Regions from separate parts of the Novosphingobium sp. HR1a genome, predicted to be linked through region 3. Evidence: predicted binding sites of a transcription regulator. Region 3 holds the regulator's gene; each other region holds the start of a gene.
The links. Region 3 encodes LexA, which represses DNA repair genes until DNA is damaged. Its sites were predicted from a motif close to GTTCCNCNCTTGTTCT; they were not measured.
Positions count from the first base shown of each region.

Region 1: the regulator LexA is predicted to act here: its motif matches at 2,760-2,775, upstream of HWN72_RS09290 (putative DNA modification/repair radical SAM protein).
Region 2: the regulator LexA is predicted to act here: its motif matches at 1,726-1,741, upstream of recA (recombinase RecA).

Region 1 covers NZ_JABXWS010000039.1:24,962-29,225, reverse strand. The annotation lists gene HWN72_RS09300 (hypothetical protein) at 1-55, opposite strand, end outside; gene HWN72_RS09295 (UdgX family uracil-DNA binding protein) at 116-1,519, opposite strand; gene HWN72_RS09290 (putative DNA modification/repair radical SAM protein) at 1,516-2,757, opposite strand; gene HWN72_RS09285 (ATP-binding cassette domain-containing protein) at 3,044-4,264, opposite strand, start outside.
Region 2 covers NZ_JABXWS010000045.1:43,643-47,906, forward strand. The annotation lists gene recA (recombinase RecA) at 580-1,650, opposite strand; gene HWN72_RS10805 (ATP-binding protein) at 1,773-4,208, opposite strand; gene HWN72_RS10810 (DUF2062 domain-containing protein) at 4,222-4,264, opposite strand, start outside.
Region 3 covers NZ_JABXWS010000033.1:95,914-100,177, reverse strand. The annotation lists gene trpC (indole-3-glycerol phosphate synthase TrpC) at 1-494, shown strand, start outside; gene moaC (cyclic pyranopterin monophosphate synthase MoaC) at 511-996, shown strand; gene HWN72_RS06700 (molybdopterin molybdotransferase MoeA) at 993-2,213, shown strand; gene lexA (transcriptional repressor LexA) at 2,314-3,006, shown strand; gene HWN72_RS06690 (ComEC/Rec2 family competence protein) at 3,055-4,264, opposite strand, start outside.

The sequences.
Region 1 (4,264 bases), on a different contig from region 3:
GGCTGCTGTGGAGTCCGCCCTTGGTATCGCGGTAGGCAGTGCATTCGCTGGCCATGACCATTCCCCTTCAATGTTTGCCGTCCTGTTGAACGCGCGGAGGCCTTCGGAGTTGCACTCAGCCGACTCCACTCGCCGCAAGCAACTGCGCGAGACCGGCAAGATCTTCAGCGAAGCGCCCCTGTTCGCGCTCCCGGCTCTCACCGTCGAGACGAAGCAGGTAACTGGGGTGCGCGGTGAGCCAGACACGTGTGCCGTCAGGCAGGTAAAGTGCCCGGCCACGTTCGCGTCCGATCGCCGGGGTGCGGCCCAGCAAGCCGCGCGCGCTGCTCGCGCCAAGGGCCAGCACGACTTTCGGCTTTACCAGCGCGCGTTCGTTGTCGAGCCACCAGCGGCACATATCGATCTCGCCCGCCGTAGGGGCCTGGTGCAATCGCCGCTTGCCGCGCGGGGCGAACTTGAAGTGCTTGACCGCGTTGGTGACGTAAGCCGCCGTCCGGTCCACGCCTGCCTCGCCGAGCGCGCGGTCGAGCAATTGCCCGGCTGGCCCGATGAAGGGGCGATTTTCGCGCTCCTCGGTATCGCCGGGCTGTTCCCCGACGATCATGAGGTCGGCGGTCTGCGGCCCTTCGCCCATGACGGCGCGCGTGCCGTTGCACCCGATCGGACAGCGGCGGCATTGTGCAATACCTTCGGCGATGGCCTGCAGGCTGAAGGGCGCGGCTTCCTGCTGGAAAAGATCGGCACCGCTGGCGATCATCGCAGCCTCGCGCTTGTGCGCCCCCGCGATGAGATCGGGAATCTGGCGAGCTTCGGGCAGGTTCTTCCAGTACCGGCGGGGCATCTCCTTGAGCATCATGCCCACCTTGAGCCGCGCCGGATTGAAGATCGAGCGATAGTAGCCGAGCCACAGGTCCTCGGTCGCGTCCTCAGCCGGCGCGTCCGCACGCGATGCGGGCGGGCCTTCCAGCAATACTTCCCCGTTCCAGTGCAGGGAAAGGCGGGGCGTCAGGATCGACCAGCGCTGGCTGGCGAAGCGGTTGACGAAGAAATCGGCGTTGGCGCGCTCGATCCGGTGTTCGGGCTCGAACCAGGCGACGAAGCGTTCGATCCCGTCTTCGTCGGCTACGCTGCGGAAACGGACGAAAGCGCGCATCTTGTGAATGTCCCGCCGGACCTGCTTCGCCATGCGCTCCAGCGCTGCGACGTCGCGATCGGCGGCATCCTCGAGCAGGCGAGGCCGGTCCTGCAGCCGCCAGAGCACGCGATAGAGCAGCCCCAGCCGCGCGGCGTCGCAGTGCAGGACGACGCTTCCGGCAAGGTCGAGAAAAGCCCGGCTCGCCCGCACCTGACGCAAGGGTTCCGCAGACTGGGGCGACGACGGTGCGGCGAAAAGATCCGCCGAACCGTCCGCATCGCCCCAGGCCGTCGCCTCGGGCGCTATGCCGCGCGCAACCAGCCGCCGGGCCTCGTCGCGCCAGGCCTCGAAGTCGTCGGGCTGCCCGATGGCCGCGGCGATCATGCGAACAATTCCATCTGCTGCGCCGGTGGAGCAAGGCGCGCTCGCAAGTCCGCGCGGTCGAGGAGCAGGGTGGGGCGCCAGTCGTCGGTGACGATGAAAGGCCGCAGCTTCTTCACCGAGACGCTGAGCCGCGCGAGATCTTCCAGCCGGATCGATCGATGCCGCCGCGCGGCGAGGATCGCATCGACCGCCTTCACGCCAAGCCCCGGCACTCGCAACATCGCTTCACGCGGGGCGCGGTTCAGATCGACCGGGAACCGGTCCCGGAACTTGAGCGCCCAGGCGAGCTTGGGGTCGATATCGAGAGGCAGCATGCCATCATCCTCGGTCGCCTGTTGCACGTCCTGCGGCGCGAAACCGTAAAAGCGCATCAACCAGTCGGATTGATAGAGCCGATGCTCCCGCATCAGCGGCGGGCGCCTCAGAGGCAATACGGCGCTGGCCTCGGGGATCGGACTGAAGGCAGAATAGTACACGCGCTTGAGGGCAAAGCGGTCGTAGAGCGTACTGGCCTTTCCCACGATCTGGGCATCGCTGGCGCCGTCCGCGCCGACGATCATCTGGGTCGATTGCCCGGCGGGGGCAAATATGGGCGCTTTGCGAAAACGCTTTCGAGCATCATGCGCCTCGGTTATCGCGCCCGAAAGCCTGCCCATGGCACCTTCTATGGTGGCCGCGTTCTTGTCCGGCGCAAGGCGAGACAATCCCGCTTCGGTAGGCAGTTCGACGTTGATCGAGACCCGGTCCGCCCACAGCCCGGCCTGAGCCACCAGTTCGGGTTCCGCCTCCGGAATTGTCTTTAAATGGATGTATCCACGAAAATCGTGCTCTTCCCGCAGGATACGTGCGACCTCTATCAACTGTTCCATCGTATGGCTGGAAGACTTCACGATCCCGGAGGAGAGAAACAGCCCCTCGATATAGTTGCGACGATAAAACGAAAGCGTGAGATCTACCACTTCCTGCGGCGTGAAACGCGCGCGGCGCACGTTCGAGCTTTTGCGGTTGATGCAGTAATGGCAATCGAAGATGCAGTGGTTCGTCAGCAGCAACTTCAGCAGCGAAATGCACCGCCCGTCCGGGGCATAGGCATGGCAAATGCCCATGCCCTCCGTCGAGCCCAGCCCGCGTCCGTCACGACTGTTTCTTTTTGCGGTACCGGACGACGCGCAGGAGGCATCATACTTGGCGGCATCGGCAAGAATTTCGAGACGGTCCATGATGGAGGAACGAGACATATGTTCCTTATATGTTCCAATCAAATCCTTTGCAAGTCGGCCGATGGTGAGTCGTCATATCCGTTTAATCCGGATTGGTACGATCGCGTCGGCGACCCAGATTGGGGGTGCTGCCGACGGGTCAGCAATGCTAACCCCCTGTCAAACGGCAGCGGTCGCGGCGATCGGTGTCCCGGTCGTCGCGACCTTTTGATCTGTGTGGGCAGCTTCTATTTTCCGGATGCATTTGCCGCCGAGCTGGCGGGTCGGTCACCCTGGAGCCAGTCGTGTCCGTCCGGAGCTCGGTTCAGCTGCCGAAGTACAGGTTATCGAGGCTGTCGTCCGCGGCGATCTGCGCCGATGCTCCCGCCGCTGCGACATGGCCGCCGCGCAGCACATAGGCGCGGCTGGACAGGTTGAGCGCCAGATCGGCCATCTGATCGACGATCATCATCGCCATGCCTTCGTCGCGAAGCTGCCGAAGCTGTTCGAACAAGTCCGACGTCATCTGCGGCGACAGCCCCAGCGAAGGTTCGTCGAGCAGGAGCAGGCGCGGCTGGGCCATCAGGGCGCGGCCGATGGCCAGCATTTGCTGTTCTCCGCCCGACAGCAGCCCGGCCTGCCGGTCCAGCATGGTGGCAAGGCGGGGAAAGCGCTCCAGTATCGCCGACATGCGTGCCGCCGCATTCTCACGGCGGGTATAGCCGCCGAGCCGCAGGTTGTCGTGGACCGACAGTTCGGGGAAAACCTGCCGTCCTTCCGGAACCAGTACCAGCCCCTGGCGTACGCGGGCGCGGCTGTCTTGCGCACCGATCTGCGTGCCTTCGAGCCGGAGATGGCCCGAACGCGGCGCCATCAGTCCGGAAAGGATGCGCATCAGCGTGGATTTGCCCGCGCCGTTCGCGCCCAGCAGGGCGACGGCTTCGCCGGGGCGGACTTCGATGTCGATGCCGTGCAGCACATCGACTGCGCCATAACCTGCGTGGATCGCGTAGGCGCCAAGGCAGGGCTCTCCGCCTTTCGGAACGGCCGGGGCCTGTCCGCCGATCCGTCTTTCGCCCAGATAGGCTTCGCGCACGAGAGGGTCGGCCTGGATCTCGGCCGGTGTGCCTTGTGCGATCAATGCGCCGGTGCGCAGCACGGCAACCTGATCCGACACGCTCATCACGAGCGCCATGTCGTGCTCGACCAGCCCGACGCCGATCCCGGCTGCGGCGATCTGGCGCAGTAGGTCGCCCAGCACGCGTTTTTCCGCTTGCGAGAGCCCGGCGGCGGGTTCGTCGAGCAACAGGGTGTCGGGATCGGTCGCCAGCGCGCGGGCGATCTCGACAAGTCGCCGGTCGACATGCGCCAGCACACCCGCGATCGTCGATGGTGCGCCCTCGAAGCCGCAGGCCAGCAGCAGGGCGCGCGCATGCCGCACATCCGTGCCGGTCCGGTCGAGCGCCTTGCCGTGCAGCGCGCCAAGGCGGCCCTTGCGCATGGCGAGCAGGACGTTGTCTTCCAAGCTCATGCTGTCGAACAGGGC
Region 2 (4,264 bases), on a different contig from region 3:
GGCGGGTTACGGAAGAAGGGAAGAAGACGCAGGGGAGCATAGCCCCCCTGCACCCCCGTTACCTGTCGTCGCCGCGCGTGCAGCAGTCTTGGGTACGCATTGCCTTCGTGGATCATGGTGCCGCGGGCCATTTCGACATGGAAGGCGGTTTCGCCGCGGAAAGCGCATGACTGTGAACGATTCTCTGCGTGAGCACTGCAAGCGCTTCAGTCGTATATTCAGAAGATGTCCAAGATCGAACAATCCCTCGCCCTGCCCTTGCGGCGCCTGACCAATCCCATCCAACTGAGCATCGGCGCCGCCGTGACAGTAGCCGGTACCATCCTGGCCTTGGCCCACCTCTAATTTCTTCCATCATTCGTCATTGCGAGCGCAGCGAAGCAATCCAAGGCCGCGTAAACCGCCATGGATTGCTTCGCTGCGCTCGCAATGACGAGGACTTTGCCCGACAGCCCAACGCCGCTGCAAGGCACAAGGCCGACAGTCCCGGGAGCGCGAGGGTGTTAACCCTCGCATTTCTCCTTCAACTTCCTACCGAAACAAAAAACCCCGACATTCCTGCCGGGTCTTTTTGTCGGATCAGGCGTCGTCCTCGGAAGGTCCGACCATCATTTCCTCCGCCAGACCGTCGGTCTTGGTGCGGATCGCCTTCTCGAGACGATCGCAGACTTCGGGGTTGGTCTTGAGGTAGGTCTTGGCGTTCTCACGCCCCTGCCCGATGCGGATCGAATCGTAGCTGAACCATGCGCCCGACTTCTCGACGAGGCCGGCCTTGACGCCGAGGTCGAGGATTTCGCCGATCTTGGAGACGCCTTCGCCGTACATGATGTCGAATTCGACCTGCTTGAACGGCGGGGCGACCTTGTTCTTGACGATCTTGACGCGGGTGGCGTTGCCGACGACTTCGTCGCGGTCCTTGATCGCGCCGGTGCGGCGGATGTCGAGGCGGACCGAGGCGTAGAACTTGAGCGCGTTACCGCCCGTGGTCGTCTCCGGGTTGCCGTACATGACGCCGATCTTCATGCGCAGCTGGTTGATGAAGATCACCATGCAGCGCGAGCGGCTGATCGAACCGGTCAGCTTGCGCAGCGACTGGCTCATCAGGCGGGCCTGGAGGCCGACGTGGCTGTCGCCCATCTCACCTTCGATTTCGGCGCGAGGGACGAGGGCGGCGACCGAGTCGACCACCAGCACGTCGATCGCGTTCGAACGCACCAGCGTATCGACGATTTCCAGCGCCTGCTCACCGGTGTCGGGCTGCGAGACGATCAGTTCGTCGATGTTGACGCCCAGCTTCTTGGCATAGACCGGGTCGAGCGCGTGTTCGGCGTCGATGAAGGCGGCGGTGCCGCCGGTCTTCTGCGCTTCGGCGATGCAGTGCAGCGCGAGCGTGGTCTTGCCCGAGCTTTCCGGGCCGTAGATTTCGATCACGCGGCCGCGCGGCAGGCCGCCGACGCCGAGTGCGATATCCAGACCGAGCGAGCCGGTGGAGATCGCTTCGACCTGCATGGTCTCCTTCGAGCCCAGCTTCATCGCGGAGCCCTTGCCGAACGCCTTGTCGATCTGTGCGAGCGCGGCTTCGAGCGCCTTCTGACGGTCCATGGAGTCCTTTTCCTTGCCTTCCTGGATCAGCTTGAGCTGAGCGGCCATATTACTTACCTCCTGCTACCTAGCTGACCGGAAAGGTCAACGTCACGAAGCGACCTGTACTCGCTTCGTTCCACCAGAACAAGATAGGAACTTCGGCAGATTTCCGTTTTTTAACGCGGGAATCAGCCCTTGGCGGTCTGCGCCAGAACTTCCCCGACTTTTTCGGAGAGCTGCTGGACCGAGAACGGCTTGGGCATGAACCAGGCGTTGGGGATGCCGATCTGCTTGCGCAGCTGCTCCTCCGCATAGCCCGACATGAACAGCACCGGCAGGTCGGGCGCGAAGCGGCGAATCTCGCGCGCCATGGCTGGACCGTCGAGCGTGGGCATGACGACGTCGGAGACGACGAGGTCGAACTGGCCGCCCTCCTCCACCAGTTCGAGGCCTTCTTCGCCGTCGCGCGCGCAGGTGACCTGGTAGCCCTGCCGGGTGAGCGCGCGTTCGGCGACGATGCGCACCGGGTCCTCATCCTCGACCAGCAGAATCGAACCGCCGCCCGCCCACTGCGTCGGCGGCGGGGTGGGGGCGACGATCGCCTTTTCAGGGAGACTGCCGGGGGTCGCATGGTGGACCGGGAGATAGACGGTGAAGCGCGTGCCGCCGCCTTTGCCATTTTGGCCCACGTCGGTCTCGGCGAAGATGAAGCCGCCCGACTGCTTGACGATGCCGTAGACGGTCGAGAGGCCGAGGCCGGTGCCCTTGCCCTGCTCCTTGGTGGTGAAGAACGGCTCGAAGATCTTGCCGAGGATTTCGGGCGGGATGCCGCCGCCGGTATCCTCGACGATGAGCGCGGTGTACTCGCCCGCCGGGATGATCTCGGACCGCATCGCGCGCACGTCGGTGGTGGTGATGCGGCGGGTCGCGAGCGTCAGCTTGCCCGCACCGTCGCCGCGCGATTGCATGGCGTCGCGGGCGTTGACGCACAAGTTGACGATGACCTGCTCGAGCTGCGTCGGGTCGGCGCGGACGGGGCCGAGATCGCGGTCGTGGGTGACGGCAAGCTGGATTTTCTCGCCGATCAGGCGGCGCAGCATCTGCGAGACGTCGGCGACGACGTCGGGCACCTGGATTACCTCGGGCCGGAGCGTCTGCTGGCGCGAGAAGGCGAGCAACTGGCGGGTCAGCGAGGCGGCGCGGTTGGAGTTGGCGCGGATCTGCTGGATGTCGTCATAGTCCGAATCGCCCGGCGTATGGCGCATCAGCATGAGGTCGCAGGTGCCGAGAATGGCGGTGAGCACGTTGTTGAAATCGTGCGCGACGCCGCCCGCAAGCTGGCCCACCGCCTGCATCTTGGTGGCCTGTGCTACCTGACGCTTGAGGCGCATTTCCTCAGAGGTATCGGTAAGCCCGAGCAACACGGCGGCATCGCCAAGGCCGCGCACGCCCGCGAGGCTGAGCGAGACGGGATCATCCGGCTGACTGGTCAGGCGGATCGCGAGGTCTCCCGCCGCAGCCGGGCCTTGCGCGAAGCGACGGATCGCTTCGGACAGCGCGCGCTTGTCATCCTTGACGACGAGGTCGGTCGGGTAGGTCGGCGGTTCCTGCCCTTCGTGGCCGGCCGCGCGCATGAAGGCCGGGTTGGCGAAGAGGAGGCGTCCGTCGCGGTCGGCCATGGCGAGGCCAAGCGGGAGCTGGCTGAGAAGTGCCTCCAGATGCGGCGCGGAGCCGGTGCCGCCGCCTCCGGTGCCGATGCCCTGCGAGGCCTCGACCACGAGCATCAGCGACGGGGTCGTGTTGGGGTCGGCCTCGTCGGTACGGTCAGGGTCGGTGACGGGGACGTGATAGAGCACCAGCGCGCCGCCGCGTCCGCCATCGCGCGCCCAGCCGATCCGCTCGCCCTCCTCCTGGCCGAGCAGCGCGACGAAGTCGGCGCCGGTCATGTCGGCATGGGCATCACCGGTGGCGCGCAGGGCGAAACCGGCGCTCGCGGCGCGGATAGTGCCGTCGGGATCGACCAGCGCGGCGGCGATGCCCGCCTTGGAAAGGCCGCGTCCCAGCTTGCCATCAAGCTGCGCGACGAGTTCGCCGACCGGGTCGCTGGAGCCGATGGCGCCGATGCGCCAGACGAGGAAGTCGTCGCCCCTGCCGGTGCGGCGCACGTCTGCGCGCCAGTGGACGCCGTCCTCGTTGGCGATCTCGGCCGTGCCGTGACCGTCGCGCCAGGCGCGACGAGTGGCTTCGGCGAGGCGTTCGAGCGAGATCGGCAGAACCGGCAGGCTGGGCGGCGCGGCAGCGGGGCCGAACCAGTTCTCGAAACAGGAATTGGCGCAAGTCAGGCGCCCGGCACGGTCGGTGACGGCGATCGCCATGTCGGCGCGCTCGATCCCGGCGACGGTGACCGACCAGTCGGGCTGGGCGAACTCGACCTCGGCGGCGGGCGCGCGGCGGCGGGCGAGCGCCCATGCGCCTGCACCGAACACGAGGATTGCGGCGAGGAACGTCGCCATCAGCAGCACGTCGCCCGAGACGACCCAGATCAGCACGGCGCTCAGAAGCAGGGCTCCGACGACGACGAGGACGTCAGTGCGCAGTCCGGGGCGCTGTATGCCAGAGTTCATGCAGAGACTTCATTCATGCGGGGGTTTCCGTGGGGGTTTCGATGCGATCCCGTTTC
Region 3 (4,264 bases):
AGGGCCACGAGGATTTCCTCATCCAGGCCCGCGCCGCCTGCGGCCTTCCGGTGATCCGCAAGGATTTCATGGTCGATCCCTGGCAGGTCGCGGAAGCGCGCGCGATCGGTGCCGATGCCATCCTCATCATCGTCGCCGCACTGGACGACGTGCTGATGGCGGAAATCGAAGCCGCTGCGACCGAGCGTGGCCTCGACTGCCTCGTCGAAGTTCACAACGAATCTGAAATGGAGCGTGCAAGTCGTTTGAAATCGCGCCTTATTGGTGTGAATAACCGTGACCTGCGACGTTTCGCCACCGATATCGGCACGACTGAGCGCCTCGCCCCGCTGGCGCCGGCAGGCACGCTGCTGGTGAGCGAAAGCGGCATCAACGTCCATGCCGATCTGGTACGCCTGTCCTCGTGCGGCGCCCGGACATTCCTCGTCGGCGAAAGCCTCATGCGCCAGAACGACATCGAGGCAGCCACGCGCGCGCTACTAACCGGAGCCTGAACGCCATGGGTTCGCGATGAGCAAGTCCCTCACTCACATCGACCCGGACGGCAACGCGCACATGGTCGACGTTGGCGCCAAGGCCGAGACGCAGCGCATCGCCGTGGCATCCGGACGCATTTCCATGAGCGCGGATGCCCTTGCCGCGATCCGCGCCGGGAATGCTCCGAAGGGTGACGTGCTTGGAACCGCGCGCATTGCTGGCATCATGGCGGCCAAGCGGACGGCCGATCTCATCCCCATGTGCCACCCGCTGCCGCTCGATGCCGTAAACCTCGACTTCGCTTTCGAGGATAATGCTATCCGCGTCATCGCGAAGGCTTCGCTGACCGGTCGCACCGGGGTAGAAATGGAAGCGATAACAGCAGCTTCTATCGCACTTGTCACAATTTACGACATGGCCAAAGCGCTCGACAAGGGCATGGTCATCGGAGACATCCGCCTGGTCGAGAAAATCGGCGGTAAATCAGGCCATTGGAAGATGGACGGATGGACTGAATGAACGGCTCCGCGCCGCTCTCTCTGGAGGAGGCACAAGCTCGCCTCCTCGCGCTCGTCACCCCGCTGTCGATAGAGCGTGTCGATATCGAAGGCGCGCTCGGCCGTTTCCTGGCTGAACCGCTGCACGCCAGACGCACGCAGCCCTCCGCAAATCTGTCAGCCATGGACGGCTACGCCGTCACGGCAGGCGACATGCGCGGCCCCTGGAGGATCGTCGGTGAAAGTGCCGCCGGGCATCCTTATGTCGGCCCGCTCTCGCAAGGAGAGGCAGTCCGAATTTCGACGGGCGCGATGCTGCCGCCCGACGCGGCGGCCGTCATAATCCAGGAAGACCTGACACGCGAGGGCGCGAACCTTATACTCTCGGGCGAGCCGCCCGCACCGGCGCACAAGCACATCCGCCATTGCGGGATGGATTTTGCCCAGGGCGTGGAAGTCCTGCCCGCTGGTCTGCACATCGCGCCCGCGCAGATGGCGCTGGCGATCGCGGCCGGCCATACGCACCTTCCCGTGCATCGCACACCGCGCCTGACCGTGATCGACAGCGGCGACGAACTCGCCTCCGATCCGGAGCGCTGTGCACCGCACCAGGTTCCCGCCAGCAACGGCGCGATGCTGACGGCCATGGCGCGTTCGCTGGGCGTGGATGCGCGGCGGATCGGCCCGGTGCCCGATACGATCAAGGCAATAACCTCCGCTTTCGAAGCATCCGCCGATGCCGACCTCATCGTAACGAGCGGCGGCGCTTCGGTCGGCGATCACGACCTCATTCGTCCGGCACTCGAAAGCTGGGGCGCGGGCATCGATTTCTGGCGTGTCGCGATCAAGCCCGGCAAACCAATCCTAGTCGCCACCCGCGACGTGGCAGGACGCCGTCAGATCGTGCTGGGCCTGCCGGGCAATCCGGTCTCCAGCTACGTCACCGCTTACCATTTCCTGCTCCCCGTCCTGCGCGCGATGCAGGGGGCTGCGCGCCCCTTGCCCATGCGGCTGACAGCCCGGCTGGCCATGCCGCTGCACCCAAGCGGCCGTCGCCGGGAATTCCTGCGCGGTTGGTGGGACGGAGAAAATGTGACGGTAAGCCCGCTGCAGGACAGCGGCGCCCTGTCGTCCCTGGCGGCAAGCAACGTGCTGGTCGATCGGTCGGCGCTGGCCGGTCCGGCACAGGCTGGTGAAGAAGTCCGGATATACTTGCTCCAGAACGGCGGTATTGCCTGAAGTATCGGCAATTGGTTGCTTGATTGTTCCCTCAATGTTCACTACCAGAACAAACGCGATCAGGGTTTGCCTGGTTCGGAGGTCACGAGAAGGCAGCGACATGTTGACGCGCAAGCAGCACGAATTGCTCCGGTTCATCCAGGTCCGGCTTGAGGAGACAGGCATCTCCCCCAGCTTCGAGGAGATGAAGGAGGCGCTCGACCTCAAGTCCAAGTCCGGTGTTCACCGACTGATTTCCGCACTGGAAGAACGCGGCTTCATCCGCCGCCTTCCCAACCGTGCACGTGCGCTCGAAGTCTTGCGCCAGGCCGATGACACGGGAAGCAAGGCCCTGCGTCCTTCTGCAGCGAACAGCAATGATGGATTGGCGCGTCCGCAGACGCCGCGTCGTTCCGTCGAAGCCGCCAACGACGTTATCGAGATCCCGCTGCACGGGCGTATTGCCGCAGGTGTGCCGATCGAGGCTCTCGAAGGACAGTCCATGTTGCCTGTCCCTGCCGCCCTGCTTGGCTCCGGCGAGCATTACGCGCTCGAGGTCTCCGGCGACTCGATGATCGAGGCGGGCATTCTGGATGGTGATTTCGCCCTCGTGAAGCGCACGAATGCCGCTCGCGACGGCGAGATCGTCGTTGCCCTGATCCGCGGGGAAGAGGCCACCCTCAAGTACCTTCGGCGCGAGGCGGGAATGGTGCGGTTGGATCCCGCAAATGCCGCTTACGAACCGCAGATTTACGGTGCGGACGAAGTGGAAGTCCAAGGCAAGCTCGCCGGCCTGCTTCGACGGTACAACTGACACGGCCACGCTGCGCCATGAAGGCCTTGGCGCAGCAGCAACCGGTAATTACTGCGATTTGCGCGGCGCAGGAGCATTCCTGTAACGGTGAACAGGCCGGGGACGCCACCAGCCGTGTTCACCTTGGGTCTGGGCTACCGTATCGATACGGGCCTTGCCCAGATATACCGCCAGCCCGCCAGTCTGCCCAAGCGATCCTCGATCGGCCTTGAACCAGCGCGGCTTGCAACTGCGCGGCAGCCAGCGATCCGATATGACGATGTCGCTGCGTTCGCATGCAGCGGCGAGCGACCGTTCCGCGACGGCATCGCGGCCCCGCGAAACCAGCACATGCCACGTGGTGCCGGAGCGTCTGACCGGCAAGGCGCAGAAATCACGGTTGCAGCGGGCACCCGGGAACTTGTCGAACGTGACCGGGTCTGCCTCGATCCCGGCGAATTCCATGAGATTGTCCCGGGCGTAGCCGCTTTCGCTGTTTCGAAGCAGGTAAAGCCGTTTCCCGCCATCTTCGACCAGCCCGACATGGCGACCATCTCCGGACACCAGCATGTCCGCCGCCGGTGCGGTCGCCAGCAAGAACACACCGACCGAGGCGATCGGTAGCCCGGCCCAGCGAATGCGGCCGCTCCAAAGGCCCATCCACAGACCTCCCGCGACGAAAAGCAGGAATGCCCAGGTGTCTGTACCGGGAAGCAGGTTCACAGCGCCCGGTCTCGACGCGAACCAGCGGGCCAGGCCGACCAGCAGGTCTATCGAGATTCCGGCGAGCCACCAGACCGGCCCGCCCAGCCCGGCGATATCGAGGACCAATGCACAAGCCAGCAAAGGCATCACGACAAAGGTAGACAGCGGAATTGCCGCCACGTTGGCCAGCGCTCCATACACTCCGGCGCGGTGGAAATGATACAGGCCGATCGGCATGAGCGCGAGGTCGATGACCACGCCCGTCAGCAGCAGGAGGGAAAGATGGCGAAGCCCGGTCATGGCAAGCCCTTCGTCGCGCGGTCCAAGGAAGTGCCGCACGGGCTTGGCCGTACTGACGGCGATCAGCGCCAGGACCGCGCCGAAGCTCAGTTGGAAGCTCGGCCCGATCACCGCCTCCGGCCAGAGCAACAGGACGCAGAACGCCGCCACCGCAAGCATGCGCAGGGACAAGGGCTCCCGCCCCAAAGCCAGTGCGATCAGGACCAGGAGGGAGCCGATGCAGGACCGAACGGTCGGAACTTCCGACCCGGAAAGCAAAGTGTAAGCGACGCCT